DNA from 4 places in the Dactylosporangium sp. NPDC000521 genome. Region 2 is predicted to be linked to each of the others. Evidence: riboswitches for the same ligand, from Rfam matches in the RefSeq annotation. Region 2 holds a riboswitch; each other region holds the start of a gene.
The links. Region 2 has a riboswitch for cyclic di-AMP ahead of ACFY3L_RS35585 (hypothetical protein). Riboswitches for the same ligand answer to the same signal wherever they lie in the genome.
Positions count from the first base shown of each region.

Region 1 (3,641 bases), on a different contig from region 2:
ATGTCCGGTTATGCGTACGTGGCTCCTCCTCCTGGCTGCGCTCGTGCCTGTCGCCGGCTGCGCTTCCCCCTCGCGGCAACCTGAAGAATCCGTGGCTTCGGCTCGGCCCTCACCCCGCCACGCCACGGTTTCCGGTGCCCCTTCCTCCCCGGCCGCGCCCTCGTTCGTCGCCGCCGCACCCTCGGCCGACGTCCTCCGGTACACCTTCGACAGCGGGATCACGGGGCCGGTGCTGGACAGCGCGGGCCGGCTCCCGCTGCGGATCCGCAGGGCCGGCGGCCAGCTGTCGGCCGTGCCGCACGCCGGCGGACTCGCGGTGCGATTTCCCCAGCCGTGTGAGCACTACGGTGCGGAGAGTTGCGCACGCGCCATCTTGCAGAGCGGCCCCGCGGAATTCCTCAATCCGGGCCGGGAGGAGTTCTCGTATGGTGCGAGTGTGCTCCTCGCGCCCAATGAGACTTCTAAAGGCGCCAATGTTCTGCAAAAAGGGTTCTCGGTCGGTGACAGTCAGTTCAAGTTGCAGGTGGACGGTGCGGAAGGGCGCCCCAGTTGTGTGATTGTCGGCGTGGGCGAACCTACCATTTACGTAGCCCTCGCATCGCTGAGCGTGGCTGACGGCCGGTGGCACCGGATCGAGTGCGCACGCAGTGACGCCCTGCTCACGGTGGCCGTGGACGGCAAGACCAGGGGCCGGTCGGCCATTCCTCCGTCACTGTCCATCGTGAACACGGATCCGCTCTGTATTGGCGGTAAGGGAACCAGTGCGAACAACGACCAGTTCGCCGGTGCAATTGATGACGTGTTCATCACTCGGGCGCCCTGACTTTTCGGTTAATTCGGACACTGGCTTGCCCCTCTGGGTCACTCGCCATACCGTAAATTCCGGCCGGATGGATGTCCGCACCCACCACGGGTGCGCCAGACGGCACCGCCGAGTCGATTTTTGAACCGGGGACCCACTGCGTCATCGGGGTGAATCCGCGATCTGCGGTAGGACGACCTTCCCGTCCGAACCCGTCAGCTAACCCGGTAGGCGGCTGGAAGAAGGAGTAACCCCTCGATGCGGCCCAACCGTCTGGTTCGGCTCCTCGTTGCCACGCTCGGCGGTCTCTCACTCGCCGTCGGGATCACCGGCCTCGCTCACGCGGACCCGACGCCCGCCGAGCTCGAAGCGCAGATCGACAAGAAGTGGAATGAAGTCGAGCCCATCATCGAGCAGCACAACCAGCTCAAGGGCGAGCTGAAGGCCAACCTGACGAAGCAGGCGCAGCTGAAGAGCCAGATCGACCCGCTACAGGCGCAGGTCGACGCCGCGCTGCTGCGGGTGAGTGCGTTCTCGGTCATGCAGTACAAGACCGGGCGGATCTCCAGCTTCAACGCGCTGATGACGACCGGCTCGCCCGACACGTTCGCCCAGCAGCTCGTCATGCTGAACATGCTGGCCAAGGACGAGGCCGAGGGCATCAAGGACGTTCTGGACAGCAAAAAGGTCCTCGACGACCAGAAGAAGCCGCTCGATGACCTGATCGCCAAGCAGAAGGCCGCCGAGGCGGAGATGGCGACGAAAGAGACCACGATCAACGCCGAGATCAAGACGCTCAACGACATGCGCACCAAGGCGTATGGCTCCAGCGGCGCGACCGGCGAGCTGCGCCCCGTCGCCTGCCCCGTTGAGTACTCCGGCGGCGACGCCGCGAAGGCCGCGCAGGTCGCCTGCCAGCAGATCGGCAAGAAGTACGTGTGGGCGGCCGAGGGCCCCAACACCTTCGACTGCTCAGGCCTCACGCTCTACGCCTGGAAGCAGGCCGGCCACACGCTGCGGCACTACACCAAGTGGCAGTACTCGGACACCAAGCGCGTCACCCGCGCCGACCTGAAGGCCGGCGACCTGGTCTTCTTCTACAGCGACATGCACCACATGGGGATGTACGTCGGCGGCGGCTGGATGGTCCACGCCCCGACCACCGGCGACGTGGTCCGCATGAAGAAGATCGACACGGCACCGATCTCCGGGTACGGCAGAGTGGCTTAGAGCTTCGGGACCTGGCCGCCGGCCCTTACGTCGTCGGCCAGGTCCGCCAGTTCTGGTGGGAGCGGCTCGCCGTCGGGCCGCGCTGGCCCTGATACCGGGAGCCGTACACCGCGGACCCGTAGGGATGCTCCGACGGCGAGGACAGCCGGAAGATGCACAGCTGCCCGATCTTCATCCCCGGCCAGAGCATGATCGGCAGATTGGCCACGTTGGACAGCTCGAGCGTCACGTGCCCGGAGAACCCCGGGTCGATGAACCCCGCGGTCGAGTGCGTCAGCAGCCCGAGCCGCCCCAGGCTCGACTTGCCCTCCAGCCGGCCCGCGAGCTGATCGCCGAGGCTGATCACCTCCAGCGTCGAGGCGAGCACGAACTCCCCGGGGTGCAGCACGAACGGCTGCCCGTCGTCGACCTCCACCATCGCGGTGAGATCGTCCTGCTGGATCGCCGGGTCGATGTGGGTGTACAGGTGATTGTTGAACACCCTGAACCACCGGTCGAGCCGCACGTCGATACTCGACGGCTGGACCAGGTCCTTGTCGAACGGCTCGAGCCGCAACTGGCCGTCGGCGAGCTCTTTGGTCAGGTCACGGTCGGAGAGCAGCACGTCCTGACCCTATGTGGTTTCGTCTGCGGCGCTCGAGGTGGCCCCTCGTACGGCCTCGATGACCCTCTTCGTGACTTCCAGGTCCTGCTCGTCGAACTCCGCGAGCGCCTCCCGGATGTGCCGCCCCAGCGGCGCGAAGAACGCCTGGGCCAAGGCCTTCGCCGGTGGCTGCATCACGAGGTGTACGCGACGCCGGTCCTCCGTGTCGTGCCGCCGCTCGATGTGCCCGGCTTTCGCCAACCGGTCCAGCAGCGCGGTCGTGGCCGCCGGGCTCAGCCGCAGCGTCCTGGCCAGCTCCCCGGGCGTCAGCGGCTGTTGCTGCTCCGCCGCCCGCCAGATGTACGCCACGGCGTTCATGTCCGTGCGGTGCAGCCCGTGCTGCCGGGTGAACACCTCCAGGAACCGATCGGCCTCGAGGTTGAAGCTTCTCAGCAGGTCGATCAGCTCGCCGCTCGCGTCACCCACCGGGTCATTGTCCTTCATTCGTGGAATCACACACTTTTCGTACACGTGTACGAGTAAATTGAGGGCATGGCGACGTGGGCAGAATTCTCCACGGCCGAGCCCCTGCTGGCGACGGCCATCCGCACTCTGATCTGCCAGTACGGCCCCGGCATGGGCTACCTGGCCACCATCCGCCCCGACGGAGGCCCCCGCGTCCACCCCGTGATGCCCGTCATCACCGACGAAGGCCTCTACTGCTTCATCCTCCCCTCCCCGAAGCGCCACGACCTCGACCGCGACGGCCGCTACGCGCTGCACAGCTTCCCCGCCGAGGACACCTCCGACGAGGCGTACCTCTCCGGCCGCGCCGCGCCCGTCATGGATCCCCTGGTCGTGGCCTCCCTGGCCCTCCAGATGCGAGCCGCGCAACGCGTGGACTGGAAGCTCTACGCCCTCACCATCGAGGTAGCGATGATCGTCCAGCGCGACTCCCCCCTCACCTCCACCAAGACCCTCTGGCGCGACCGCTTACCCCGACTTCCCAGAGCCCGCCGGAATGGT
Region 1 is NZ_JBIAYW010000010.1:461,754-465,394, forward strand. It holds gene ACFY3L_RS32340 (LamG-like jellyroll fold domain-containing protein) at 11-823, shown strand; cyclic di-AMP (ydaO/yuaA leader) riboswitch at 920-1,052, shown strand; gene ACFY3L_RS32345 (NlpC/P60 family protein) at 1,061-2,032, shown strand; gene dcd (dCTP deaminase) at 2,058-2,636, opposite strand; gene ACFY3L_RS32355 (MarR family winged helix-turn-helix transcriptional regulator) at 2,646-3,119, opposite strand; gene ACFY3L_RS32360 (pyridoxamine 5'-phosphate oxidase) at 3,168-3,641, shown strand, end outside.
Region 1: linked by a shared signal. The riboswitch ahead of ACFY3L_RS32345 (NlpC/P60 family protein) and the one ahead of ACFY3L_RS35585 (hypothetical protein) in region 2 are both predicted to bind cyclic di-AMP.

Region 2 (8,279 bases):
GCTCGCACGGGTCCATGCCGTTGGGGCCGACGGCGATGAACGTCTGCGCGACGAAACGCTGGTCGTCCTCGAATGCGCGCAGGGCGGCCTTCTGCCCGGCGGCGTCACCGTCGAAGGTGAAGATGATCTCGCCGCCGTAGCCGTCGGCGTCGAGCAGCAGGCGGCGCAGGACCGCGATGTGGTCGGCGCCGAACGCGGTGCCGCAGGTGGCGACCGCCACGGGCACGTCGGACAGGTGGCAGGCCATCACGTCGGTGTAGCCCTCGACGATGACCACCTTGCTCTGCTTGGCGATCTCGCGCTTGGCCTGGTCCACCCCGTACAGGACGTGGGACTTCTTGTAGAGCGGGGTCTCGGGCGTGTTCAGGTACTTCGGGCCGTCGTCGTCGTCGAACAGCTTCCGCGCGCCGAAGCCGATCACGTCGCCGGAGATGTCCTTGATCGGCCACAGCAGGCGGCGGCGGAACCGGTCGATGAGGCTGCCCGAGCGGGCCTCCTTCGACAGCCCTGCGGTGATGAGCTCCTGTGCGGAGAAGCCCTTCAGCCGCAGGTGCTTGCTCAGCGGATCCCAGCCCTCGGGGGCGAAGCCGCAGCCATAGCGCTCCGCCTCCTCACGGCCGAAGCCGCGCTGCGCGAGGAACTCGCGGGCCAGCCGGGCGCCGGGCGAGCCGAGCTGCTCGGCATAGAAGCGGGCCGCCTCGGCGTGCGCGGCGATGAGCCGCTGCTTCTGCCCCGTCTGGCGGACCGGCGCGCTGCCCGCCTCCACGTACTGCAGCTGCAGGCCGGCGCGGGCGGCGAGGCGCTCGACGGACTCGACGAACGTCAGATGGTCGTGCTCCATCAGGAACTTGATGGCGTCGCCACCGTTGCCGCAGCCGTGGCAGAAATACACGTTGCGCGCGGGCGAGACGTTGAACGAGGCGGTCTTCTCGTCGTGGAACGGGCAGAGCCCCTTCAGGTTGCCGCCCCCGGCCGACTTCAGCGTCACATGCTCGGAGATCACATCCGCGATCGCGGTGCGCTCCCGTACCAAGGCGATGTCCTCGTCCTTGATCTTGCCGGCCACCCGACGCCACCTCCCCAACCCGAGGCTTACATCCTGCCCCGCGCCTACGACAATTTACGACTTCACAGAAGCAACACCACACGGGCACCACTGGCGCGCACCACCGTGCGATGCTGCCGCCATGCCGAAACTGCGGGACGAGCGGGTCGCCTGGCTGGCCGTACAGGACCGGTTGCGGCAGCGCAGTCGCCGGCCGGGGCCGCTGGGCTGGCTGCTGACGATCGCCACGCTGGGCGCGTGGGCGGTGCTGCGGTCCCAGGGGCGAGGGGCGGCGCGGATGGCGGCGTACTCGCTCGCCGTCGACCACGTCACCGGCTACCTCGGTGACGACGAGCGCGAGACGCTGCGCACGCACGGCACGGTGCCGCCGTGGTTCCTGTTCGAGGTCGAGCGGGCCAGGTGGGCGGCGCGCGACAGGCAGCGGCTCCCCGCCGGCCGCGAGACCCGTCTGGAGCGGCGCCGCCGGATCCTGCTCAGGGTCGTGCTCACCGGCACGGTCGCGGCCGCCCTCGTGCTGGCGCCGACCGTGTGGGTACGAGCGGCCTCCCTCGGCCTCATCGGCCCCGCCGCGACGGCCCCGGACGCGGGCGTCGCGATCGTGTTCGGGGCCCAGGTCGCGCCGGGCGGGCAGGAGCCGATGCCGTTCCTCAAGGGGCGGCTCGACGTCGCCGCGCAGCTGCTCACGTCCGGCAAGGTGAAGGCGCTGCTCATCTCCGGTGACGCGCAGGGTGGCTCCGGTGACGAGGTCCGGGTCATGCGCGACTACCTGGCGGGCAAGGGCGTCGATCCGGCCAGGATGGTCGTCGACCCGCACGGGCTCGACACCTATGACACGTGCCGCCGCGCCCACGACGTGTACGGCGTGACGAAGGCCCTGCTCGTCAGCCAGGAGCTGCACCTGCACCGTGCGGTGGCGCTGTGCCGGCGGCTGGGCGTCGACGCGTACGGGGTGCCCGCCCTCTGCGAGGGATGCCAGCGGGTGACGATCTGGTACAACACGGTCAGGGACGTCGCGGCCGGGCCGAAGGCCGCCTGGGAGGCACTCCGGCACCGGCAGGCGGCCGTCGTGTCGCCACCGGATCCGTCCCTGCGGCAGGCGATGCGCTGACCCGCCCACCATCGTGGTTTTGGGCGTGTCCGGCGGGCACCGGCGGCATACTTGACCAGTCCACGGCGCCGACATCAGATCGGCGCTTGTCCATGACTGGCCGATGGGTGGTGCGTTACCGGTGATGGTCCCGCGTCCGGGGGTTTCCGGCTGATGGTCACCGTACTGCGCACCGTCGACGACGTCCTCGCATGGGCGGAGCTGCTGGTGGAGCCGCCGCTGCGCACCGCCGTCGGCCGCCTGCCGGAGCCGTCGCGCGAGGTGGCCGAGCTGCAGCTGGGAGGGCTCGACGAGGGTCCGCCCGCCGCTCGTACACGAGCCGCACTGACACTCGTCTGCGCCGGCGCCGTCGGCGGTGATCCGCACGACGCGGTGGCGGGCGCGGTCGCGGTGGAGCTGGTGCACCACTGGTCGGGACTGCAGCGGGACCTGTTCGACGGCGACCTGACCCGCCGGCACCGGCCGACCGCCTGGAGCGTGGTGGGGCCGCACCCGGCGACGCTGGGCGGGCAGGCGATGCTGGCGCTCGCGTTCGACGTGGCGGCGACCGGCGACCCGACCAGGCGGGTGCCGCGCCCGCTGCGCCAGGCCAGCCGCGCCACGCCCGGGACCGCGCCGACCGCGCCGACCGCGCCGTCCGGGGAGCCGGCGCGGCAGGACCGGGCGACCCGGGACAGGTTCACCGACCAGCATGGCACCCCCGACCCGCGCGCCGACGCGCGGCGGCAGTCCGGGGCGGCCTCCGTCGACCGGGCCGGCGTCCGCGTCCTCGGCGACACCGTCCAGCAGCTGCTGCACGGCCAGCACACCGACCTCGGCACGGCCCTGGACGCCGCCCTCCCCGGGCACCGCTCCGGCAACGACCTGCTCCGCGAGTGCATCACCGCGGTCGAGCAGCGCAGCGGCGCCCTCTTCGGCTGCGCGTGCGCCCTCGGCGCCCTCGCCGGCGGCGGCGACCCGGCGCAGGTGGAGCAGCTGCGGCTGTTCGGGGTGCGGCTCGGGCTGGCCGTCCGGTTCGCCGAGGACCTGCAGGGCATCTGGGGTGACCCGGCCGTGACGGGCCGCCCGGCGTTCGCCGACCTGCGCGGCCGCCGGCGCTCGCTGCCGGTCGCCGCCGCTCTCGCCGCGGGCGCCGACGAGCTGACCGGGCTGCTGCACCGCGAGGGCAGCCTCAGCGACGCCGACCTGGAGCGTGCCGCGAAGGTCATCGAACGCTCCGGCGCCCGCTCCTGGTGCGCCCAGCAGGCCGACGACCTCCTCGCGCAGGCGCTGGTCGCCCTCGACCTGGCGATCCCCGAGCCGGCCGCGGTCGCCGAGCTCGTCGGGCTGGCCCGCTGGGCGACCCGACACCCAGCCTAACCAGCACTCCCCCAACAGGAGCGCACCCGCTGGGCGACCCGACACCCAGCCTAACCAGCACTCCCCCAACAGGAGCGCGCCCGCTGGGCGACCCGACACACCGGCCTGACCGGCACTCCCGCGAGGGAAACGCCGGCCAGGCGGGTGCGATGCGCGTCAGGTGAGGGCGGCGACGACCTGCTCCGCGCGGCCGGCGTGCTTCTGGTACGCGCCGGGGAAGGCCGACCGCTGCACCGCCTGCGCGGCGGCGGTGACGCTCATCCGCTGCCAGCCCTCGACGCGGTTGAGCGCGTTGTAGAAGAGCATCGCGGAGTGGGCGGGGTTCATCAGCTCTGCGACGGTGCCCCAGCCCTGGCTGGCCCGCTGCTGGAAGAGCCCGACCGAGTCGTGGTCGGTCGAGGTGCCCTCGTGCGGCAGCCGCAGGGACGCCGGCACGGCGGAGCTGGCGATGTTGTACAGGTCGCTCTCCTGCATCGCGGTCGCGAGCGCCACGACCAGGGCCCGGTCAGGCATGCCCTGCGCCCTGCCCTGCTTGACGATGATCGCGGCGTTGTCCATCTGCCGCTGGTCGAGGCCGGCGACGGGCTTGACGGCGGGCTGCGCCGGTGGAACGGGCGCGGCCGGCACCGCGACGGCCAGGGGCTCCGCCCGCGCATCGGCGGAGGGCGCGGACGACGGTCCGGAAGCGGACAAGGACGACGGTGACGGCCAGGTCCAGGCGGCCGCGACGGTGCCGGACTCGGCGTACGCGGGGCCGGTGAACATCGACGCCGGCGAGTCCGCCGGCAGGGTGCCCAGCAGCGTGGCGGACAGGACGGCGACCGAGACGGTGCCGGCCTTGGCGCCCAGCACGGGCAGCCGGCGATGTCGCGGGTGGAACTGGCGTGGCAACGCCTTCAATACGGGCTTCACTACTGATATGTCCTTCGTGGCAGGCAGAAAATGGCATGCGGAATCGGCACGTCGCCCGGGGACGGCGTGCTGGAAGGGGGGAACCAGTGGTGAGGTGCTACGAGGGCGCGTGGGCGGCCGGCATCGGCGCAGACTCCTTCCGGTGCCGCCTACCGGGTTAGCTGACGGGTTCGGGCGGGAAGTTTCGCCCTACCGCGGCCAGGCCGCGGATACACCCCAGAGGACGCGCATGGGTCCCCGGCTCGCGAAGATCGCGACTCGACGGCGCCCGCCCGGCAGCACCGATCGGTGCAGGTCGACCGGAGCGGACTCAACGACCCTACTGGGCCGTCTCGGGCCGGGCCAACCGCAGCAACGGCATACCACCCGGCGCACCCGAACGATCACCGAACGCTGTCACCCTTCTGGTCACCTCGCCGGCGTGACGACCGCCCTTGACCAGGTACATCGCGCGGTCGGCGGCCCGCAGCGCGGCGCCCGCGTCCTCGACCGTGTCATCGATCACGGCAACACCGACGCTGACCCTGACCCGCATGATGTGCCCCTGGTGCGTGACGGGTGCGCAGACGGCGCGTTCGAGGCGGTCGACCAGCGCGCCGAGGTCACCGACGGCGACGTTGCCCATGAGGACGACGAACTCGTCGCCGCCGAGGCGCGCGACGGTGTCGGTGGGCCGCACCAGCGACTGGAGGCGCCGCGCGACGGCGACGAGGACCGCGTCGCCGGCCTCGTGACCCAGGGTGTCATTGACGATTTTGAAGTCGTCGAGGTCGCAGAAGAGCAGCGCGCTGATCACGTGCTCGGCGCGGGCCCGCCGGATCGCGGCCGCGAGGGGTTCGGCGACGGCCTCGCGGTTCGCCAGGCCGGTCAGCGGGTCGCGTAAGGCCCTGCGGACCAGGTCGGCCTCGGTGGCCTTGCGGCTGGTGATGTCCTGCACCTGCGTGATCGCGAACGCGGGCGACCCGGCGACCACCGACATCGTCGCGGAGATCCAGATCGTCTCGCCGTCGCCGCGGACGCAGCGCACCTCGTAGTCGCGGATCGTGCCGGCGCCGCCGGCGAACACCTCCCTGCTGCGCTCGAAGTCGTCGGGGTGGATGAAGTCGCCGAAGCGCATCGAGACGAGCACGTCCTCATCCCGCCCGAGCAGCTCGCACAGCGCGGGGTTGACCCGCACGAGCCGGGTCATGTCGGCACCCTCCAGGCCGATCATGCACATGCCGGTGCCGGCGCCGTTGAACGCGAGCCGGAACGCGGCCTCGCTCGCCTCCAGGTGCTGCCGCTCCCGGCGCAGCGCCTCGACCAGGTTGGCGTTGTTGATCGCGATGCCGGCCTGCGCGGCGAGCATCTCGAGCAGCTCGCGCTGGAACGCGCCGGGCCGCCTGCCGTCGGCGGGCAGGTCGACGCTGAGCACGCCGACGAGCGAGCCGTCGGGGGCGTGCAGCGGCGCGAACAAGGCGTCGAGGGGGTGCCAGCGCTCCTCCTCCGGGATGTCGTCCGTGCCGTCGGGCGCGGCCGGGATCCAGGACTGGATGCCGTCGTTGTGCCGCTCGTGCGGCCGGAAGCGCAGCTGCCCCCACTCGTCGGCGGCGGCCAGGTGCGCGTCGAACTCCGCCGCGGGGTACCGGACGCCGAGCAGCTCCGCCCGCGCCTCCTCGGACCCGGCGATGGCGACCGCCTCGTACACACCCTCCGGATGCAGGTAGTTGACCACGGCGGCGCCGAACCCGACGCTCTCGACGACGGCGTCGGCGATCCGGTTCAGCGTCTCGACGACGGTGCTGCCGGTGTTGATGCGCCCAGTGATCCGGTAGACCGAACGGATGGCGGCCATCGCCATGTCCCGATCTCGATCCACGGCTCGCCTACCCCGATCCGGCCGACCCTGCATCCCTCACATCGACGCACCGCCTCCGATCCTAAGCAATTGCGGACGCCGTCCGCCGCCGCGCGGACCCGCGTCAGCGCCGCGGCTGACGACGGCGCGGCGACGGCCGGCTTACGGTTCCGGCTCGACATCCCGTCGAGTCACACAAAACCGTCTGAAAGGTCGCTATGCCGCACAAACTCCGCCGTCTCCTCGCCGGGGGCTGCCTGGTCGCCGCCCCGCTGGTGTACGTGGCGGGCCTGCTCACCGACCCCGCGCTACGCGCCGGCGACGCCGCCGACGGCGCGTACGGCCGCCACCCCGGCCAGGTCTCGGTGAGCGCCGCGCTGCTGCACTGGAGCTGGGTCCTGCTCGTGCCCGGCATCATCGGCATGATCCACCTGGTCCGCCGGCGCGCCGTGCTCTTCGGGCACATCGCCGGGCTCGTCGCGCTGCTGGGCGTCGTCAACTTCTCCGCGCTGATGCTCGGCGACTTCTTCTACGCCCGGCTCGAGGCGGACCTCGGCACCGCGGCCGGCGACCGCCTCGCCGACGCCGCCTTCGCCGCCGGCGGGGCACAGTGGGGGTTCCAGGTGCCGGGCTTCCTCGGGCTGCTCGGGGTGCTCCTGCTGGGGTTGGCGCTCGCGTACGACCGGCGCGTCCCCTGGTGGGCACCGCCGGCGATGGTGGCCGGGATGCTGACCGGCCCCATCTACCCGATCGGCATGATCGCCGGCAGCCTGCTCTACATCGCGGGCGCGGGCGTGATCGGCGTGCGGATGCTGCGGATGACCGACGCCGAGTGGGCTCAGGAGCCGGTGGCGGGCGGGACCGCCGCGGCGCCGCCGAGCGGGAACGTGGCCGCGACGGTGTAGCCGCCGCCGGGCCGGGGTCCAGCGTGGAGGGTGCCGCCGTGCAGGGCGGCCCGCTCCCGCATCCCGGCGAGCCCGTGCCCCGTGCCGGCGACCGTGGCCGACCCGTCGTCGCTGACCTCGACGGTCAGCGCGGGCGGCGGGAAGCCGATCGTCACCTCCACCGTCGCGGCCCGGGCGTGCTTGAGCGTGTTGGTCAGCGCCTCCTGGACCACGCGGTACGCGGCCAGCCCGAGCGCCGGCGGCACCGGGCACGGCGTGCCGGTCGTGCCGATCCTGACGTCGAGGCCGGCGGCGCGCAACGGCACGGCGAGCCGGTCGAGCTGGTCGAGGCCGACCGGCGCCCGCCCGTCACGCAGGACGCCGAGCAGCATCCGCAGCTCCTCGACCGTCTCGCGGCCGGCCCGCTCGACGCTGTGCAGCAGGTCGCGTTCCCGTTCGCGGGCGGGGTCGCCGGCCAGCAGCATCCGCACCCCGCCGGCCTGCAGCGTCATCAGGCTGACGTGGTGCGAGATGACGTCGTGCAGCTCCCGCGCGATGCGGGTGCGCTCCTGCGCGGCGGCGACCGCGGCCCGCTCAGCCATCCGGATCGTCCGGTCCGTCTGGCGCCGCAGCAGGACGCCGCTGCCGTACGCGACGCCCATGAAGATCGCACTGATCAGCCCCTCCGCGACGTCCTGCCCCGGCAGCGTCTGCAGCAGGGCGTAGGCGGCGAGGACGGTGGCGGCGCCGGCGGCCCGGGCCCGCCGCCCTGACGCCGCGCTGCCGACGGTGTGCACGAGGATGAGGTTGGAGTAGAACTGCCAGGCGGTGAGCGGGTAGTCGTCGTCCAGCACCGCGAACCGGAACAGGGCCGACAGCGCCGTCAGCGCGGCGAGGGCCGCGACCGGGAACCGGCGGCGCGGCAGCAGGATCACGCCGGCGAGCACCGCCCCGGCGGCGACGAGCCCGGGCCGGTGCACCTGTCCCGGACCGGCGCCGGCCCGCCCGTACGCCTCGACGACACCGGCCCCGGCGACCGCGAGCGCCAGCACGACGTCGAGCCAGGCCGGCCGCGACGGCCGGGGAACGGCGGTCATCCGCCCGGCCGGACGA
Region 2 is NZ_JBIAYW010000013.1:74,260-82,538, forward strand. It holds gene dnaG (DNA primase) at 1-1,066, opposite strand, end outside; gene ACFY3L_RS35575 (vancomycin high temperature exclusion protein) at 1,188-2,174, shown strand; gene ACFY3L_RS35580 (polyprenyl synthetase family protein) at 2,328-3,533, shown strand; gene ACFY3L_RS35585 (hypothetical protein) at 3,690-4,445, opposite strand; cyclic di-AMP (ydaO/yuaA leader) riboswitch at 4,577-4,719, opposite strand; gene ACFY3L_RS35590 (diguanylate cyclase domain-containing protein) at 4,765-6,279, opposite strand; gene ACFY3L_RS35595 (hypothetical protein) at 6,501-7,187, shown strand; gene ACFY3L_RS35600 (sensor histidine kinase) at 7,121-8,263, opposite strand; gene ACFY3L_RS35605 (response regulator) at 8,260-8,279, opposite strand, start outside.

Region 3 (8,279 bases), on a different contig from region 2:
TTGTGGCCGGCGTTGACCGCGTCGACGACGCCCTGGATCAGGGCCACGACCTCGGGCTTGCCGGACAGGTCGCGGTACGTGGTGTAGGCGATGCCGCGGCGCTGCGCCCACTCCCCCACGGTGTCGAGCTCGATGCCGATGAGCGCGGTCAGGAACGCGCGCCGGTCGCCGATGACGACGGCCTCCTTGATGAAGGGCGACGCCTTCAGCGCGTTCTCGATCTCGCTCGGCGCCACGTTCTTGCCACCGGCCGTGATGATGATGTCCTTCGACCGGTCGGTGATCTTCAGGTGGGTACCGTCGAGCAGCTCGCCGACGTCGCCGGTGCGCAGCCAGCCGTCCGCCGTCATCGCCTCGTCGGTCGCCGCCTGGTTGCGGAAGTAGCCGGCGAACGTGCCGGGGTGCCGGGTCTGGATCTCTCCGTCGTCGGCGATGCGGATCTCGACGCCGCGGTGCGCCTCGCCGACCGTGCCGAGCCTGATCCGGCCCGGGCGGTTGGCGGTGCTGATCGCGGTGTTCTCGGTCATGCCGTACACCTCGTACATCGGCACCCCGATGCCCATGAAGAACCGCAGCACGTCGGGGGCGATCGGGGCGGCGCCGCTGGCGGCGTAGCGGACCCGGCGGAGGCCGATGCGCTCCTTCAGCGCCCGGTAGCACAGCAGCCAGCCGATCGCGTACCGCAGCCGGCTGCCGGCGGTGTGCCGCCCGCCGTTGGCCTCCAGGGTGGCGCCGATGCGGTCCGCGACCCGCAGCCACAGCCGGGCGTTGGCCCGCTTGAGCAGCGACGCCCCGCCGAGCCGGACGGTGACGCCGGCCATCATCTTCTCCCAGATGCGGGGCACCCCGAACAGGATCGTCGGCTGCACCTCGCGCAGGTCGGCCTGCACGGTCGCGATCGACTCGCCGAAGTGGACGGTGACGCCGGCGGCGGCGTTGAACCAGACCGTGAAGACCCGCTCCGCGACGTGGCACAGCGGCAGGTACGACAGGGACAGGTCGTGCGGCCCCGGTGGCGGGTCGGTGAACCCGCCGCCCTCGACCAGGACCCGGATCGCGAAGTCCACGTTGGCGACGGTGAGCATCGCGCCCTTGGGCCGCCCGGTCGTGCCGGACGTGTAGATCAGCGTGGCGACGTCGTGTTCTTGAGACTCCAGCTCGATCTCCTCTGAACCCTCGTGGGACGCGAGGAGATCGCTCCACCCGATGAGCTTCGGGTGCTGGTACCGGCCGCGGATGCCCCTGGGCTCCAGGTAGACGATCCATTCGAGGTCGGGGCAGTCGTCGAAGACCTCGAGGGCCTTGTCGACCTGCTCCTGGTCCTCGGCGAAGAGGATCCGGGCGCCGGAGTCGGCGAGCATGTGCCGCACCTCGTCCGGCGGGTTCGTCGGGTACAGCCCGACGGTCGCCGCCCGTACCGCGACGGTCGCCACGTCGACGAAGAGCCACTCGGAGCGGTTCTCCGACTGGATCGCGACCCGGTCGCCGGGCTGGACGCCGAGCGACCTGAGCGCCCGGGCGACGGTCTCCGCGGTCTTCCAGTAGTCACGCCAGGTGATCTCGCGCCAGATGCCGCGGTGCTTCTCCCGCATCGCGACGGCGTCGGGCGTGCGCTCCGCGTGCCGCTTGACCAGTTCCGCGATCGTCATGCTCGCTCCACCTCCCCCAGGTAGGCACGCAGGACGTCGGGGTTGGTCTGCACCTCGGCCGGGGTCCCGGTTGCCACCGGCACGCCGAAGTCGACGACCATCACCCGGTCGGCGAGGTCCATGACGAGCCCCATGTCGTGCTCGACGAGGATCATCGGGATGCCGAGCTCCTCGCGGACGTCGAGGATGAAGCGGGCCATGTCCTCGGTCTCCTCCAGGTTCATCCCGGCGACCGGCTCGTCCAGCAGCAGCAGCTTCGGCTCCATCGCGAGGGCCCGGCCGAGCTCGACGCGCTTCTGCACGCCGTACGGCAGCAGCCCCACCGGCAGCCGGCGCCACTGCGCCAGTTCGAGGAAGTCGACGATGTCCTCGACAACGGCCCGGTTGGCGATCTCCTCGCGCCGGGCCCGGCCGAGCCACGCGATGGCGGCGAGCGTGCCGTAGCGGATGTGGTGGTGCCGGCCGAGCATGAGGTTCTCCAGCACGGTCAGGTGCTGGAACAGCTCGACGTTCTGGAAGGTGCGCGCCACGCCCAGCTTGGCGACCTTGTCCGGGCGCAGTCCGGTGAGGTCGGTGCCGTCGAGGGACACCTTGCCCTTCTGCGGCCGGTACACCCCGGAAATCACATTGAAGATCGACGTCTTTCCGGCCCCGTTGGGCCCGATGACGGCGAAGAGCTCGTCCTTCGCGACGGTGAACGAGACCCCGTCGATGGCTTTGACGCCGGCGAAGCTGAGCCGGACGTCTTCGAAACGCAGCACGGCTACTCCTGATTTTTCTATGACAGCCAGCGCTTGCGACGCTTGTAGTGCTTCACGTCGCGGAAGGACCGCTCGGCCCGTCCCAGGTAGAACTCGCGGATGTCGTCGTCGGCGAGCAGTTCGGCGGCGGGCTTGTCGAGCACGACCTTGCCCGTCTCCAGCACGTATCCGTGCTCGGCGATGGACAGCGCCATGGTCGCGTTCTGCTCGACCAGCAGCACGCCGGTGCCGGCCTGGTTGATCTGCACGATCAGGTCGCGGACCTGCTCGACCATTCGCGGCGCGAGTCCGAGGCTGGGCTCGTCGAGCAGCAGGTACGCCGGGTCCGACATGAGCGCCCGCCCCATCGCCAGCATCTGCTGCTCGCCGCCGGAGAGGTAGCCGGCGATGCTGCCGCGGCGCTGCGCGAGGACCGGGAACAGGGTGTACATGCGGTCCATCGCCTCAGCCCGGCCCTTCGGGCGGGTGTGGGCGCCGAGTCGCAGGTTCTCCTCGACGGTCAGTTCGGCGAAGGTCCTGCGCCCCTCCATCACCTGCGAGACGCCGTGGCGGACCACGGCGGCGGGTTTGAGCCGGTGGATGGGCTTCTCGTCGAGCGTGACGGAGCCCTTGGTGATGGCGCCGTCGTGGACGCCGAGCAGGCCCGACAGGGCCCGCAGCAGCGTGGTCTTGCCCGCACCGTTCGCGCCGAGCAGCGCGACGATGCGTCCTGGTGGGATCTGCAGGCTGACGCCTCGCAAGACCAGCATCACGTCGTCGTAGACGACCTCGAGGTTCTGGACACGCAACATCCGGTGACGCTCCTCCGGGGGTGTTCGGAGTGGGCGAACTATGTGCATCGACGGTGAATAAAGTTACGTGTATTTAACCGGGTCTGAGAGCAGAATCAAGCCCCAATTGTGTGTCCGTCAACACCATCTTCTGTGGTGCATCACTGTCCGATGTGGAGCGACAACCCGCCGTGATTCGGACTTTTGGGGTAATCAATGTTCAACAACGCTCGCGGGTTTCGCTTCGCCGGTGATCACGTTAAGTTATGTCCTGGCCTGCACGGCAGTCCGTCGCCCACCCCGGGCGGCGCCGGGCAAGCGCCGCCGAATCGAGCGCCGCTCTGGCGCTGTCGAGCCGGGGACCCAGAGTCCTTCGGGGTGAATCCGCACAGCGCGGTAGGGCGCACTCTTCCCGCCCGAACCCGTCAGCTAACCCGGTAGGCGGTCGGTGAAGAAGGGTCATCCCTTGTCCCCAGGACGGTCCTTGCTGCGCACACTCGTCATCGGCGTGGTGTCGCTGGCGATCGTGGCGCCCGCGAGTGTCGCCAAGGCAGATCCGACCCTCGCCGAGATCGAAGCCCAGCTCGACAAGGTGGGCGACGAGTTCGAGGCGACGGTCGAGGCCTACAACAAGGTCAACGAGGATCTCGCCATCGCGCAGGCCGCCAACGCGGACCTGCAGAAGCGGCTCCAGCCGCTCGCCGACAGCGCGGCCACGGCCACCGCGAACGTCGACGTGCTGGCGGTCGCCGCGTTCAAGACCTCCGGCAACTTCGGCAGCCTGTCGGTGATTCTCAACTCGCAGTCCTCCGACACGCTGATCGACCAGCTCTCCACCCTGCAGCAGATGAACAAGCACCGGCAGGCGGAGATCGGGGCCTACAAAGAGGCCCAGACGAAGCTCGCCGACGAGCAGAAGAAGATCGACGAGACGCTCGCCGCGGAGAACGCGAAGAAGGCCGAGCTCGAGACGAAGAAGAAGAAGATCGAGGGCGACGTCAAGAAGCTCGAGGATCTCAAGCGCAGGGCCGCCGCGGCCGGCAGCACCAAGACCAACGCGGTCACCAAGCCGGCCGGCCCGCCGCCCGCGGTGTCAGGCGTCGCGGGCCAGGCGGTCACCTTCGCGTGGAACCAGATCGGCAAGCCCTACAAGTGGGGCGCCGCCGGCCCGGGCAGCTACGACTGCTCAGGCCTCACGCTGGCCTCGTGGAAGGCCGCGGGTAAGACCATCCCCCGGGTCGCCCAGGACCAGTACAGGGGGACCGCCCGGGTCTCGCAGGCCGACGCCGCCGCGGGTGACCTGGTCTTCTTCGGCACCTCCACCAGCAACATCACGCACGTCGGGCTCTACATCGGCAACGGTCAGATGATCCATGCGCCGACGACCGGCAAGACGGTGCAGGTCTCCTCGACCAACCGCAGCAACCTGCGGGGCTTCGGCCGGGTCAGGTAGCCCGCGCTTCGGCGCCAGCACTTCAGTACTTCAGCGAGAGGCCATGCCCGGCAGGATTGGGGCATGGCCTCTTGGGATCCTGAGCAGTACAGCCGCTTCGCCGAGGAGCGGGCGCGGCCCTTCCACGAGCTGGTGGCGCGCATCCAGACCACCGCGCCGGTCGCGGTCGTGGACCTCGGGTGCGGGCCCGGCACGCTGACCGCGACCCTGGCGACACGGTTCCCGGACGCGGCGGTGCTCGGCATCGACTCCTCCCCCGAGATGCTGGCCAAGGCAGCGTCGCTCGGCACGTCGCAACTGTCGTTCCAGCTCGGCGACATCGCCGGGTGGCGGCCGCAGCGCGGCTCCGTGGACGTCATCGTGGCCAACGCCTCCCTGCAGTGGGTCGACGACCACGCCGCACTGATGCCGGTGCTCGCGGCGGCGCTCGACGACGGTGGCACGCTCGCGTTCCAGGTCCCGACGGGCGGGCCGATCCTCGACGCGGACATCCTGGACCCGACCGTCCTGGGGCCGCGCGGTGCGACGCCGGTGCAGGAGCCTGCCTGGTACGTGCGGACCCTCGCCGGGCTCGGCCTGGTCGTGGACGCGTGGGAGACGACGTACTTCCACGTCCTGCCCGGCGAGGACCCGGTGCTGGAGTGGTTCAGCGGGACCGGCCTGCGGCCCTACTTCGACGCGCTGTCCGGCGCGGAGCTGGACGACTTCCGGGCGAGGGTGGCCGCCGCGCTGCGCGAGCGCTACCCCCGCGAACCGTTCGGCACGATCCTGCCCTTCCCGCGCCTCTTCGTGGTGGCCCGGCGCCCCTGACCTCGCCCATCGGCCGTGGAGCCGCCGAGGCGGCCCTGACGCCCGCCCACCGACCGCCGCGCCGAGCCGACCCCGGCGCCCTGACAACCGGCCGTGGGGCCGCCGAGCCGATCTCGAGGCCGCGATCAGCCGGGAGGCCCGCCGACCAGCCGCGCCACCCGGGCTGCGACGCGGCCCGGACCGGCCTGGACGCGCCGCCGGCGGTCGACCGGACGACACACCATCGAACGGACCCAAGAGGCGATTCCTGACAGCGCCCCGCCAACCGGACACCGCCGCTGTTGACGCTGCGTCACGGGGCGGGGCATCGGCGGCCGGTCCCGTGGCGTCCGCGCCGGGTGGCGCGGACGGGCCGGCACCGCTACGGGACGTGGGCACAGATCGATGATCGGTGACCTAAACGATACCTAAGCGTCCCAACATGCGGAAGCAGCCCCCGACCGGGACGGTCAGGGGCTGCGGGTCGTCTGTGGGCTAGGCGGCCTGGAGGCCTTCGGCACGGGCCAGCTCGCGGAGCCGGCCGAGGGCCTGGATCTCCAGCTGGCGGATGCGCTCACGGGAGAGGGAGAACCGGCTCGCGACCTCGGTCAACGAGTGCTCGCGGCCGTCCTCCAGACCGTAGCGGGCGCGCATGATGCCCGCGGACCGGTCGTCGAGGTGATTGAGCAGACCCTCGATGCGCTGCCGCTCCAGGGCGGCGAGGACCACGTCCTCCGGCGACGGCGCGTCGGAGTCGGAGACCAGGTCGCCGAGGCTGGTGTCGCCGTCGTCGCCGACCGGCGTGTCGAGCGAGACGGTGTCCTGGGACCAGCGCTTCAGCTCGTGGACGCGCTCGACGGGGACGCCGAGGGCGGTGGCGAGCTGCTCGGGCTCGGGGTCGTTGCCGAGCTCACGGGTCAGCTGACGCGCGACGTTGCGCATCCGGTTGACGTCTTCGACGAGGTGGACGGGCAGCCGGACCGTGCGCTCCTGCTGCGCGATCGCCCGGCTGATCGCCTGGCGGATCCACCATGTCGCATATGTCGAGAACTTGTAGCCGCGCACGTAGTCGAACTTCTCCACGGCGCGGACCAGGCCGGTGTTGCCCTCCTGGATGAGGTCGAGCATCGGCATGCCGGACCGCACGTAGCGCCGTGCGATCGACACGACGAGCCGCAGGTTGGCCCGGATGAACCGGTCCTTGGCCCGCTCGCCCTCGTCGACGAGGCGCTGCAGTTCGGCGGTGCTCACACCGTCGGGCACCCTGCCCTCGTCCAGCAGGTGCTCCGCATAGAGACCGGCCTCGACCGCCTTGGAAAGCTCGACCTCAGAAGCGGCGTCGAGCAGCGGCGTGCGGGAGATCTCATGCAGGTACACACCAACCAGGTCACGCTCTTCGGCACCTGTATCGGGTCGCATCTCCACTTTCACGTTCTCCACCTTCGGGCCCCTCCCCGTCCATCCTTCGCCTTCCCCGTTTCACCCTGCTAAAACGGGTGCCCCCCGGGTATGCCCCCTACACAACGGTCACGTGGCCTGCGGAATTCCACCCTCGCGGGCGATTCCGGTGACGACCCGTGAGAGTTGCACCACTTACCTAGACGACTCGGGAGCAGCTCCGGTTCGCTTCGGTTGCAACAAGTGATACGTGGTGTTCCTGCCCGTCAGACGCCTAAACTCGCTGTGAGTTCCCTGGGAACGACGTTCGATGGGACCGGGGTCACCGCTGTTCATCGGCAAGAGTCGCCCGCATGACAGGCAAATGCACATGTATCCGCAGGAATCGACGCGGGCAGCGGTCTGTCGAAATGCTGACTGGCTCGTCACACCATCCCCTACCGAGCGTGCCATTCCCGCAACAGCTCGACTTCTTCCTCTTCCGTGAGCCCAGTAATGTGGCGAGTGTCACCGAAGGCTGCGAGTGTGTCGGCCGCCGTTTCGGGAAGGGGCCGCGTCCGCAGGCCGGCGGCGAGCGACCGGGTGACGTCCCGGGTGAGGAAACCGCCGTACTCCGGCAGCGGCAGCCACAGGGGCAGCGACCGCGCACCTGACCAGGGCGCGACCGCGTGGCCGACCAGGAAGTCCTGCGGCACCCAGGTGAGGGTCCCGGTGCCCCCGGTCCCGGCCTGCAGCCCGGCGTGGAAGTCGCGGCGGGTCATCGGGGCGCCGATGCCGTCGTAGGTGCCGGTGCGGCCCTCCTCGGCGCAGCGCAGGATCCAGTCGGCCAGGTCGCGGACGTCCACGTACTGCAGCCGCTCGTCGGGGTCGCCCGGGGCGAGGATCTCGCCGCCGCGGGCGTGCCGGGCCACCCAGTAGTCGAACCGGCCGGTGGGGTCCTCGGGCCCGACGATCAGCCCGGCCCGGTTGACGAGGACCTCGCCGAAGCCCTCGCGGACCAGCTCCTCGCAGGTGACCTTGCAGCGGCCGTACTCCTCGGCGCCGGCGGTGGGGTCCTCGTGGCCCGGGTCCGCCGGCGGGAGCAGCGGCGCGGTGTCGGCCGTCTGGCCGGGTGTCACGGCGTCGGCGTACGCGGAGCAGCTGGACACAAACGTCACGTGGCCGGCGCGACCGGCCAGCTCGGCGACCATGTGCCGGACGTGGCTCGGCTTGCGGGCGACGTCGACCACCGCGTCGAACGTGCCCTCGACGGCGCCGAGGCCGCCGGGCTCCTCCCGGTCGACGGTGACGAACGTCGCGCCGCCGACCGGGTCGCCGGACGTGCCGCGGGCGGCGCAGGTGACGTCGTGGCCCCTGGCGAGGGCCTGCCGGGCGACCGCCCGGCCGAGGAACACGGTGCCGCCGAGGACGAGGATTCTCATCCGGCGATCTTTCGCCGCCCCGCGCCGATCCAGAAGCC
Region 3 is NZ_JBIAYW010000002.1:231,912-240,190, reverse strand. It holds gene ACFY3L_RS06880 (AMP-dependent synthetase/ligase) at 1-1,649, opposite strand, end outside; gene ACFY3L_RS06875 (ABC transporter ATP-binding protein) at 1,646-2,410, opposite strand; gene ACFY3L_RS06870 (ABC transporter ATP-binding protein) at 2,428-3,201, opposite strand; cyclic di-AMP (ydaO/yuaA leader) riboswitch at 3,493-3,638, shown strand; gene ACFY3L_RS06865 (NlpC/P60 family protein) at 3,665-4,633, shown strand; gene ACFY3L_RS06860 (methyltransferase domain-containing protein) at 4,697-5,443, shown strand; gene ACFY3L_RS06855 (RNA polymerase sigma factor RpoD/SigA) at 5,918-6,841, opposite strand; gene ACFY3L_RS06850 (NAD-dependent epimerase/dehydratase family protein) at 7,258-8,241, opposite strand.
Region 3: linked by a shared signal. The riboswitch ahead of ACFY3L_RS06865 (NlpC/P60 family protein) and the one ahead of ACFY3L_RS35585 (hypothetical protein) in region 2 are both predicted to bind cyclic di-AMP.

Region 4 (8,279 bases), on a different contig from region 2:
CCGGCGCATCGCCATGAAGTTGCCCTCCTGGACCGCGGCGCGGTAGGCGGCGGCGTCCTCGGCGCCGAACTCCTCCCACTCGTCGACCTGCACGAGCTCCGGCAGCTCGGTGAGCACGTCGGGCTGGTTGCGCCGCAGGTACACCGGGGCCGCCGCCCGGCGGAACGCCTCGACGCTGATCGCCGCGTGCTCCGGCCCCATGTCCGCGGCGATCTCCGGCCGCAGGTGCTCGATCAGCGCACGGAACTCGTCGATGCGGTTCTCCATGGGGGTACCGGTGAGGAACAGCACCCGGTCGGACTCCGCCGCGACCCGGTTCACCGCCTGCGAGCGCTTCGCGTCGGGGTTCTTCACGTAGTGCGCCTCGTCGACGACCAGCAGCGCCGGGCGGGGCGGCGGCAGCGGGACCGCGCCCAGCGACCCGAACGTGACGACCCCGACGCCGCCCTGGGCCCGCCACCGGGCCGCCGCCCGCGCCCGTCCGTTGCCGTGCAGCGTGACGACGGGGACGGTCGAGTGGCGGGCGATCTCGCGGGACCAGTTGATCAGTACACTCGCCGGGCAGACGACCAGGAAGTGGGTCGCGCCCCGGGCGGCCAGGTGCGCCATCGCGGCGATCGCCTGCACCGTCTTGCCCAGCCCCATCTCGTCGCCGAGCACGACCCGCCGCTGCACCAGCGCGAACCGCGCGCCGAACGACTGGTAGCCGCGCAACCGCAGGCCGTCGCTCAGCCGCGACGTGTCCAGCTGCTGGGCGCCGACGCGTTCGACGATGTCGGCGGGCAGGAACCCTTCGCTGGCCGCGACGTCGCCGCCGAGCCCGACGACCTGGCTGAGCAGGCCGTAGTAGTCGGCTGAGTGCCGCTCGAAGTCCCGCCACACCCACCGGTCGCCGGGCGTGCGGACCTTGCGCAGCCCCCGGGCGGCCTCCGGCAGGCCGGCGCGCTCGGCTTCCTGCAGCGTCGCCTGTACCGCCAGCGCCGCCTCGGCCGCCGCGGCCCTGTTCGCGGCCCGCATGAACATCCTGCGCCACGCGCCTGCCGCGGCCGGGCCGGCCATCGGCCGCTGCGCGTCAAGCTCTTCCTTGCACCGCTGCGCGTCGGCCTCCCGCGCACCGGCCGCCTGCGACACCTCCCGCCACTGCGCGAGGGCCCGCACCAGCCGCGTCATGTCCGCGTTCTTCGGGTCGAACTCGATCCTGAACTGCAGCGAGTCCCGCGCGGCCCGCTTGAGCTGCTCGGCGGCGTGCATGGTCTTGCGCGCCGTCTCCGCCCCGATCCCCGGCACCTTCGTGAGCCGATCGGGCCCGGCCTTCAGCACGTCCGCCACCGAACAGATCCCGTGCGCCGGCAGCTCGTCCAGCCGCGCCCGGCCGTCCACAGTGTCCTTCACCGTCTCGATCGACATCGTGCCGATCGCGGCCCACACCTGCGGCTCCCGCGCCACCTCGTACGCCGCGACGACCTCGTCCCGCGCCGCCGCCACGGTCCCGGCGATCGTCCCGGCGTCGCCGTGCACCTCGTCGGCCCGCGCCAGCAGGGCACGCGCCTCCCGCGGCCTCATGCTCGCAGCGCCGGCATACATGCTCTTGAAGGTACCGATACAGCGGCGGTGCCGCTCGGCGCGGGCCGGTCACTCGGGGAACGGCGGGGTGCGGCTCACGCCGTACACCTTCCAGAAGAAGTCGTTCATGGCCGCCGCGACCGGAGCGTGCCGGGTGACGATCTCCGCGAACGGTGCGGGAAGCCCGTCGGGTGCCGCTCCCGCCGCGCAGCGACGCAGGTAGGCGTGGCGCTCGGTGGTCCCGGTGATCCCGGCGACGTTGGCGACGATCCAGTTGAGCAGCTCCCGCACGGCATATCTCGCGTCGTGGTCGCGGTGCCGCTCGAGGAACGCCCGCTCCTGCGCGGAGAGCTCGAACCGGGGCGACGTGGCCAGCCCGAGGTCCGTCAGGTAGAGCGTGTCGCCGTCGGTCAGGATGTTGCCGAAGTGCGCGTCGAAGTGCAGCAGCCCGTTGGCATTCATGAAGGCGACGTCGGCGGTCAGGCGGTGCTCAACCGTGCCGACGGCGTCCGGATGCTCGCGCAGCCACGCGTCCAGGCGCTGCGGGACGTACTCGAGGAACAGCACCACGCTCGCCGACGCCGCCGCAAGGGCCTCGAGGCGCCGCCGCACCGCCGCCGATCCGTCCCAGTACGCGACGGCCCGGTCGATGTCCTCGTGCTCCTCGGCGGGCGGCGGCGCGCCCGGCAGCACGCGCCAGTGGTACAGCAGCGGAAACGCCTCGGTCCTACCGGCCAGCACCCAGCTCGTCGTCATGGTGTTCGCCGCGAGCTCCCGCCACGCGCCGAAGCCCCCGCCACCGTGCGCGACGACGCTGTAGTGGCAGGACGTCGGGAGCTCGAACAGATTCGCCGTCGAGCGCACGTGCCGCGGAAGGCGCTCCAGGTCGGTCAGCGCGAGCCGCTTCACGAAGACCGGCGTGCCGGCGACGCCCAGCAGGGCCGAGGCGCCGCCGACACCGACGCCGAGCGCCTGGGCGTTGTCGACGAGCCGGGCCAGCCTGGCGTCGCTGAGCAGGGCCAACTCCGTGGAGACGGCGCAGTGTCTGCTCAGCCGGGACATGGCGGGAGCCTAGTCCTCACTCCGATCCCGCCGGTGGCACCGGCGCCGCCGCCATCGGGCTCCCGCGGGTGTCCCTCATCCCGGCCGCCCTCGCCCTGCTGGCCGTCGCCGGCCTGGCCGTCATGGCCCGCTCCGTCGATCGCCTCCGGTAGAGCGCTCGGCAGGTCTGTCTTGTGTCTTCGTTAAGTGTGGCTTAGATCGAGAGCTGACAGTGCCGCGCCGCGTTACGTTTGGCCCGGCCTGCCGGACGTCGCCCGCCCCGCCGGGGTGGCCGGGCAGCCACCGCCGAGTTGTCGGTCGCGCGTGTTCGATGCGGGCGGCCGGTGAGCCGGGGAACCAACCGGGGCCTCCCCATGGGGTGAATCCGCGCCCGCCACACCGGGGCGCGGTAGGGCGCGCCTTCTTCTCGCCCGAATCCGTCAGCTAACCCGGTAGGCGGTCACCGAAGAAGGACTGTGCCGTGTTCAACGGACGCACGACGCTCCGCGCCTCGGTCGTCGCACTGGCAGTGGCGGCGATGATCGCCCCGGCCTGCGCCGCGCAGGCGGACCCGACGCCGCAGGAGCTGCAGGCTCAGATCGACAAGGGCAACCAGGAGGTCGAGCACGTCGTCGAGCTGTACAACAAGGTCAACGGCGACCTGGAAGCCACCCAGGCGGCGATCACGAAGCTGCGGGCCGACATGGCGCCGCTGCAGGACACCCTGACGGCGGCGCAGGACAATGCCGCCGCGCTCGCGGTCAACGCGTACAAGTCCGGGGGCAACCTCGGCACCTTGTCGCTGATGCTGGGCGCGACATCGACCGACACGCTCAGTGCCCGCGTCGGCACGCTCCAGCAGATCTCGCACAGCCAGCAGCGGGACCTGGCGGCGTACGCGGCGGCGAAGGGCGCGTTCGACACCGAGCAGCGGCGCCTCGACGAGACCCTTGCCGCGCAGAGCCAGCAGAAGACCGAGTTGGAGACCCGGCGCAAGAAGATCGAGGGCGACATCGCCCGCCTCGACGCGCTGCAGGCCAAGGCCGAGGCGGCCGCCGCGGCGGCGAAGGTCAAGACCACCACCCCACCGCCGGCGACGAACCCGGCCAAGCCGCCGGCCGTGTCCGGCAACGCGGGCAAGGCGGTCAACTACGCCTGGGCGCAGCTCGGCAAGAAGTACGTGTGGGGCGCGGCCGGCCCGAACACGTTCGACTGCTCGGGGCTGACCATGATGGCGTGGAAGGCGGCCGGCGTGACACTGCCGCACAACGCCGCGCAGCAGTGGTCGAAGGTCCGCCACATCTCCCGGAGCCAGCTCGCCCCCGGCGACCTGGTGTTCTACAACGGCCTCGGGCACGTGGGCATCTACATCGGCAACAACCAGATCATCCACGCCCCGAACAGCCGCACGGTCGTCAAGGTCGCTCCCGTCGACATCGACACGCTGTACGGCTACGGCAGAGTCGCGTAACCACGGACGGTAGTCTGCCGGGCATGCGCACGTTGCATCTCGGGCTGCGGGTCACGGATCTGGAGCGCTCGCTCGCGTTCTACACCGCGGTCGGCTATTCCAAGGTCGGCCACGTCCCGGAGACCGGGTTCGGCAGCCTGACGATGCTGCGGCTGCCCGGTGACCCGTTCGTCAGCCTCGAGCTGGTGCACGACCCCGCCCGGCCGGTCGTCGACACCGGCGCCGTCAACCACCTCGTCGTCCAGGTCGACGACCTCAGCACCACGGTCGCCGACCTGGCCGGCAGGGGCCTCACGGCCGAGCCGCCGACCGACCACGGCGAGGGCATGGCCACGTCCTGGCTCACCGACCCCGACGGGTACCGCATCGAGCTCGTACAGTGGCCGCCGGGCCATCCGGAGGGCATGACCGAAGCCGACTTCGCCTGACCGCCGGCCATTCGTGCGGCCGGCCGCACGAAGCGGTGGGCGCACGAAGCGGTGGGGGCGGTGCGCGGAAACGGTTCGACAGGTGCGGTGACCGGCTGCCACGATCGGACGGTGATCACCGACGTCGACGCCGCGACCCGTTCGTTGCACGGGACGGCGTTGGGCGACGCGTTCGGCGAGACCTGGTTCTTCCGGCCCGCCGACCGGATGCAGTGGCAGATCGAGGAGCGGCTGGTGCCGAAGGGGCCGTGGCCGTGGACCGACGACACCGCGATGGCCGTCTCGCTGTACGGGACGCTCCGCGACCACGGCCAGGTGGTGCAGGACGACCTGACCCGCCGGTTCGCCGATGCGTACGCCGCCGACCCGTACCGCAACTACGGCCCGTCCATGCACGGCGTGCTGCAGGCCGTCGGCGACGGTGCGGCCTGGCGGTCGGTGACGGCCGCGCAGTTCGGCGGTCAGGGCTCGTGGGGCAACGGCGCCGCGATGCGCGTCGCCCCGCTGGGCGCCTGGTTCGCCGACGACCTCGACCTGGTCGTCGAGCAGGCGGCGCTGTCCGCGGCGGTCACCCATGCGCACCCCGAAGCGACCGCCGGTGCCGTCGCTGTCGCCGTCGCGGCCGCGCTGGCGGTCCGGCGGGTGCCGGCCGAGGAGCTGCTGCCGCAGGTGGCCGCGCGCACACCCGACGGCGAGGTCGCCGCCCGGCTCCGCCTGCTCTGCCGCCGACCGTTCGACCGGGAGCCGCGGTGGATCGCCGGTGAGGTCGGCTGCGGAACGCTGATCTCCGCCCCGGACACCGTGCCCTACGCGATCTGGTGCGCCGCCCGGCACCTGGACGACCTCGCCGAGGCGCTATGGGCGACCGTCAGCGCCGGCGGCGACATGGACACCACCTGCGCCATCGCCGGTGGCATCGTCGCCGCCCGCACCGGCCTGGACGGGGTGCCCGCGACATGGACCGACGCTTGCGAGCCGCTCCCAACCTGGTAGCGGCCGAGACACGACCGAGGAGTTGACCGTGACCAGCACACCCGACCAGCTGTCGGTACAGCAGCGGCAAGACCTCATCGACGACTTCGTCGCCACCGTGTTCGACGGCGTGACCGACCCCGACGGCGCCATCGTGGCCGGCTGGATGCGGGAGCTGCCCACCGGCCTCGCGGACGACCCGACCGGCGCGCGGGCCGCCGCGTGGCTGGAGCTCGCCGAGCTCGTCGCCGACACCGCGTTCCGGCGCAAGCTGCGCACCATGGTGCTGAGCGACCCGCGGCTGGAGTTCGGGATGAACATCCGCCCGCTCGTCCTCGCCCACGCCGGCGACGCCGTCGAGCGCGGTGTCGCCGCCGGCTCGCCCGAGGCGCGCGCGATCGTGCGCCGGATCGTCCCAGCCGACCTGCCCGCCGAGGAGACGGCCGCGTTCGTCCGATGGCTGGAGCTGGTCGCCGACGCCCGAGTCGAGCGCTACTGGCAGCTGCTCGCCACCCTGAACGGCACCGAGGCGGGGCCGCCGGCCGTGCCGGCGTTCACCTGGCTGCTCGCCGCGCTGCGGGCCGTCAGCTCATGAAACAGGCGCCAACAGGTCGAGCGTCCGGCGGATGAGCAGGGCGGTCGCCTCCGGGTCGTAGGTCGGCAGGGAGCTGTCGGCGAAGTAGTGCTGGTCGCCCGGGTACAGGAACAGCTCGCCGTCCTTCGCCTGGGCGACCAGGTCACGGGCGGCGTCGATGTCACCCTCGCCGACGAAGATCGGGTCGGCGTCCATCCCGTGCACCTGGACCGGCACGTCGGCGGGCCAGGCGGGGCCGAACTCGGTGACCGGCACGCACGAGTAGCACAGCAGCGCGCCCCGGGCGCCCGGGCGGGTCTGCGCCAGCAGCTGGGCGGGCAGCACGCCGAGCGAGAAGCCGGCGTAGACGAGCTCGCCGGGCAGCTCCGCCACCGCCCGCGCGCCGCGGCTCAGGATCTCGCCGGGGAAGCCGAGCTCGGTGGCGTACGCCAGGCCGGCCTCGATGCTGTCGAACGTGCGCCCGTCGAACAGGTCGGGGGTGTGGACCGTGTGCCCCGGCCCGGCGCAGCGCGTCGGCGAACGCGACGACGCCCGTCGTCAGCCCCTGGGCGTGGTGGAACAGGACAACCTCAGCCATGTTGCCACCCTATGCGTGCCAGGCGGCCCGCGAGCGGACAGGCAAGGAATGCGTCGACGTCGAATGGTGTACTGGTCGTACCGATGTCATGATCGATCGGGCGTGAGGTGAGGAGCGGGGCATGCGGTGGTTCCGGCGCAAGGCGGCCGGCAGGGCTGTCCTGGTCGACCCGGCACGGCAGGAGGCGCTGCTGGCCGACGTCCGGCAGCGGTACGGGGCGCACGTGGCCGGCGGCTGGCAGCAGCAGGCAGCTTCGCTGGCGCAGGCGCTCACCGGCGACGACGGGCTGTCCGTCGCGACCCGGATCGTGCACGACACCGCCGACCACGCTTACGCCGACGTTCAGGCGCAGGTGCGCGGGCACCGCGTGGACCGGCGCGACTATCGGGCGCTGTACCGGCAGATGGGGCCGCACCTGCGGTACCGCCTGACGGAGCTGCCGTTGCACCCGTACGTCCACCTGTCGGCGGCGCTGACGGCCGTCGAGGCGGACGTCAAGCGGGCCATGGTGCTGACCGACCCCAACCTGCTGCTGGCGCACACGCTGGAGCTGCTGGACCTCACCGTGTCCGGCTGGGAGTTCGGCCGGGTGCCGGTCACCGCCGACGCCGCCCGCCTCGTGTCGCGCCTCATCGCCGCCGCGACGCGGATGCGCCTGACCGAGGACGACCCGCCGGCGCTGCCGCCGGGCATCCGCGAGGTGATGCGCAGCAACCGGACGACGGATGTGCACGACCACTCCGGCACGCTGGTCGGCACCATCAACGTGGGCGCGGAGACCCGCCGGTCGTTCCTGATCTGACGTCACGCACCTGCGATGCGGCCTGAGCCCCGTGGCCCCGCGGGCCGCGGGTCGTGCTGCTCGTCGGTGACCTTCTCCAGCCGGTCGACGGCCCGGCCGTCCCGGACGCCGGTGCGGCCCAGCGGTCGATGCTGCACGGTGGACTCCTTCCCCGCGGCTCAGGCATGACGTTCTCCGAAGATCCGGCTACCCCGGCGGGTTCGATCCAACCGGCCGCGACCGTGCGGACCTGCCTCATGATCGCCGCCCCCACGGGACTCCCGCGGTCGGTATCGTGGGCGCCTTGAGCCTCCTCGACGCCATTCCGGACGGTCCCGGCGCGCCGGCACCCCGACCCGGACATCCGCGAGGCCGCCCACGACGCCCGGCCGGCAGGCCGTGACCGACCACGCCGGCGCGCCGTCGTTCTCGCTGGCCGTGCCGCCGCTGTTCGCCGCGCTCGCGCCGGCGCGCAACGTGCTCATCGCCGGGGCGGGTGGCGGGTTCGACGTGTACGCCGGGCTGCCCCTCGCGCTGGCCCTCTGGCAGGGCGGGACGCGGGTGCACCTGGCCAGCCTGTCGTTCTCGCAGCTGGAGCTCATCGACCGGGCCGCGTGGGCGACGGAACAGGTCGCGGCGGTGCGACCGGACACCGACAGCCCCGACTGGTACTTCCCCGAACGCACCCTCGCCCGCTGGCTGGCGGCGCACGACCTGCCCTCGACCGTGTACGCGTTCCCGCCGCTCGGCGTGCAGACCCTGCGGGACGGCTACCGGTACCTCATCCAGCACCTCGACATCGACGCGGTGGTGCTGGTCGACGGCGGCACCGACATCCTGCTGCGCGGCGA
Region 4 is NZ_JBIAYW010000001.1:1,084,477-1,092,755, forward strand. It holds gene ACFY3L_RS05180 (DEAD/DEAH box helicase) at 1-1,563, opposite strand, end outside; gene ACFY3L_RS05185 (serine/threonine protein phosphatase) at 1,633-2,625, opposite strand; cyclic di-AMP (ydaO/yuaA leader) riboswitch at 2,899-3,078, shown strand; gene ACFY3L_RS05190 (NlpC/P60 family protein) at 3,086-4,075, shown strand; gene ACFY3L_RS05195 (VOC family protein) at 4,099-4,503, shown strand; gene ACFY3L_RS05200 (ADP-ribosylglycohydrolase family protein) at 4,615-5,496, shown strand; gene ACFY3L_RS05205 (hypothetical protein) at 5,525-6,070, shown strand; gene ACFY3L_RS05210 (dienelactone hydrolase family protein) at 6,065-6,541, opposite strand; gene ACFY3L_RS05215 (hypothetical protein) at 6,769-7,449, shown strand; gene ACFY3L_RS05220 (hypothetical protein) at 7,452-7,586, opposite strand; gene ACFY3L_RS05225 (DUF1152 domain-containing protein) at 7,828-8,279, shown strand, end outside.
Region 4: linked by a shared signal. The riboswitch ahead of ACFY3L_RS05190 (NlpC/P60 family protein) and the one ahead of ACFY3L_RS35585 (hypothetical protein) in region 2 are both predicted to bind cyclic di-AMP.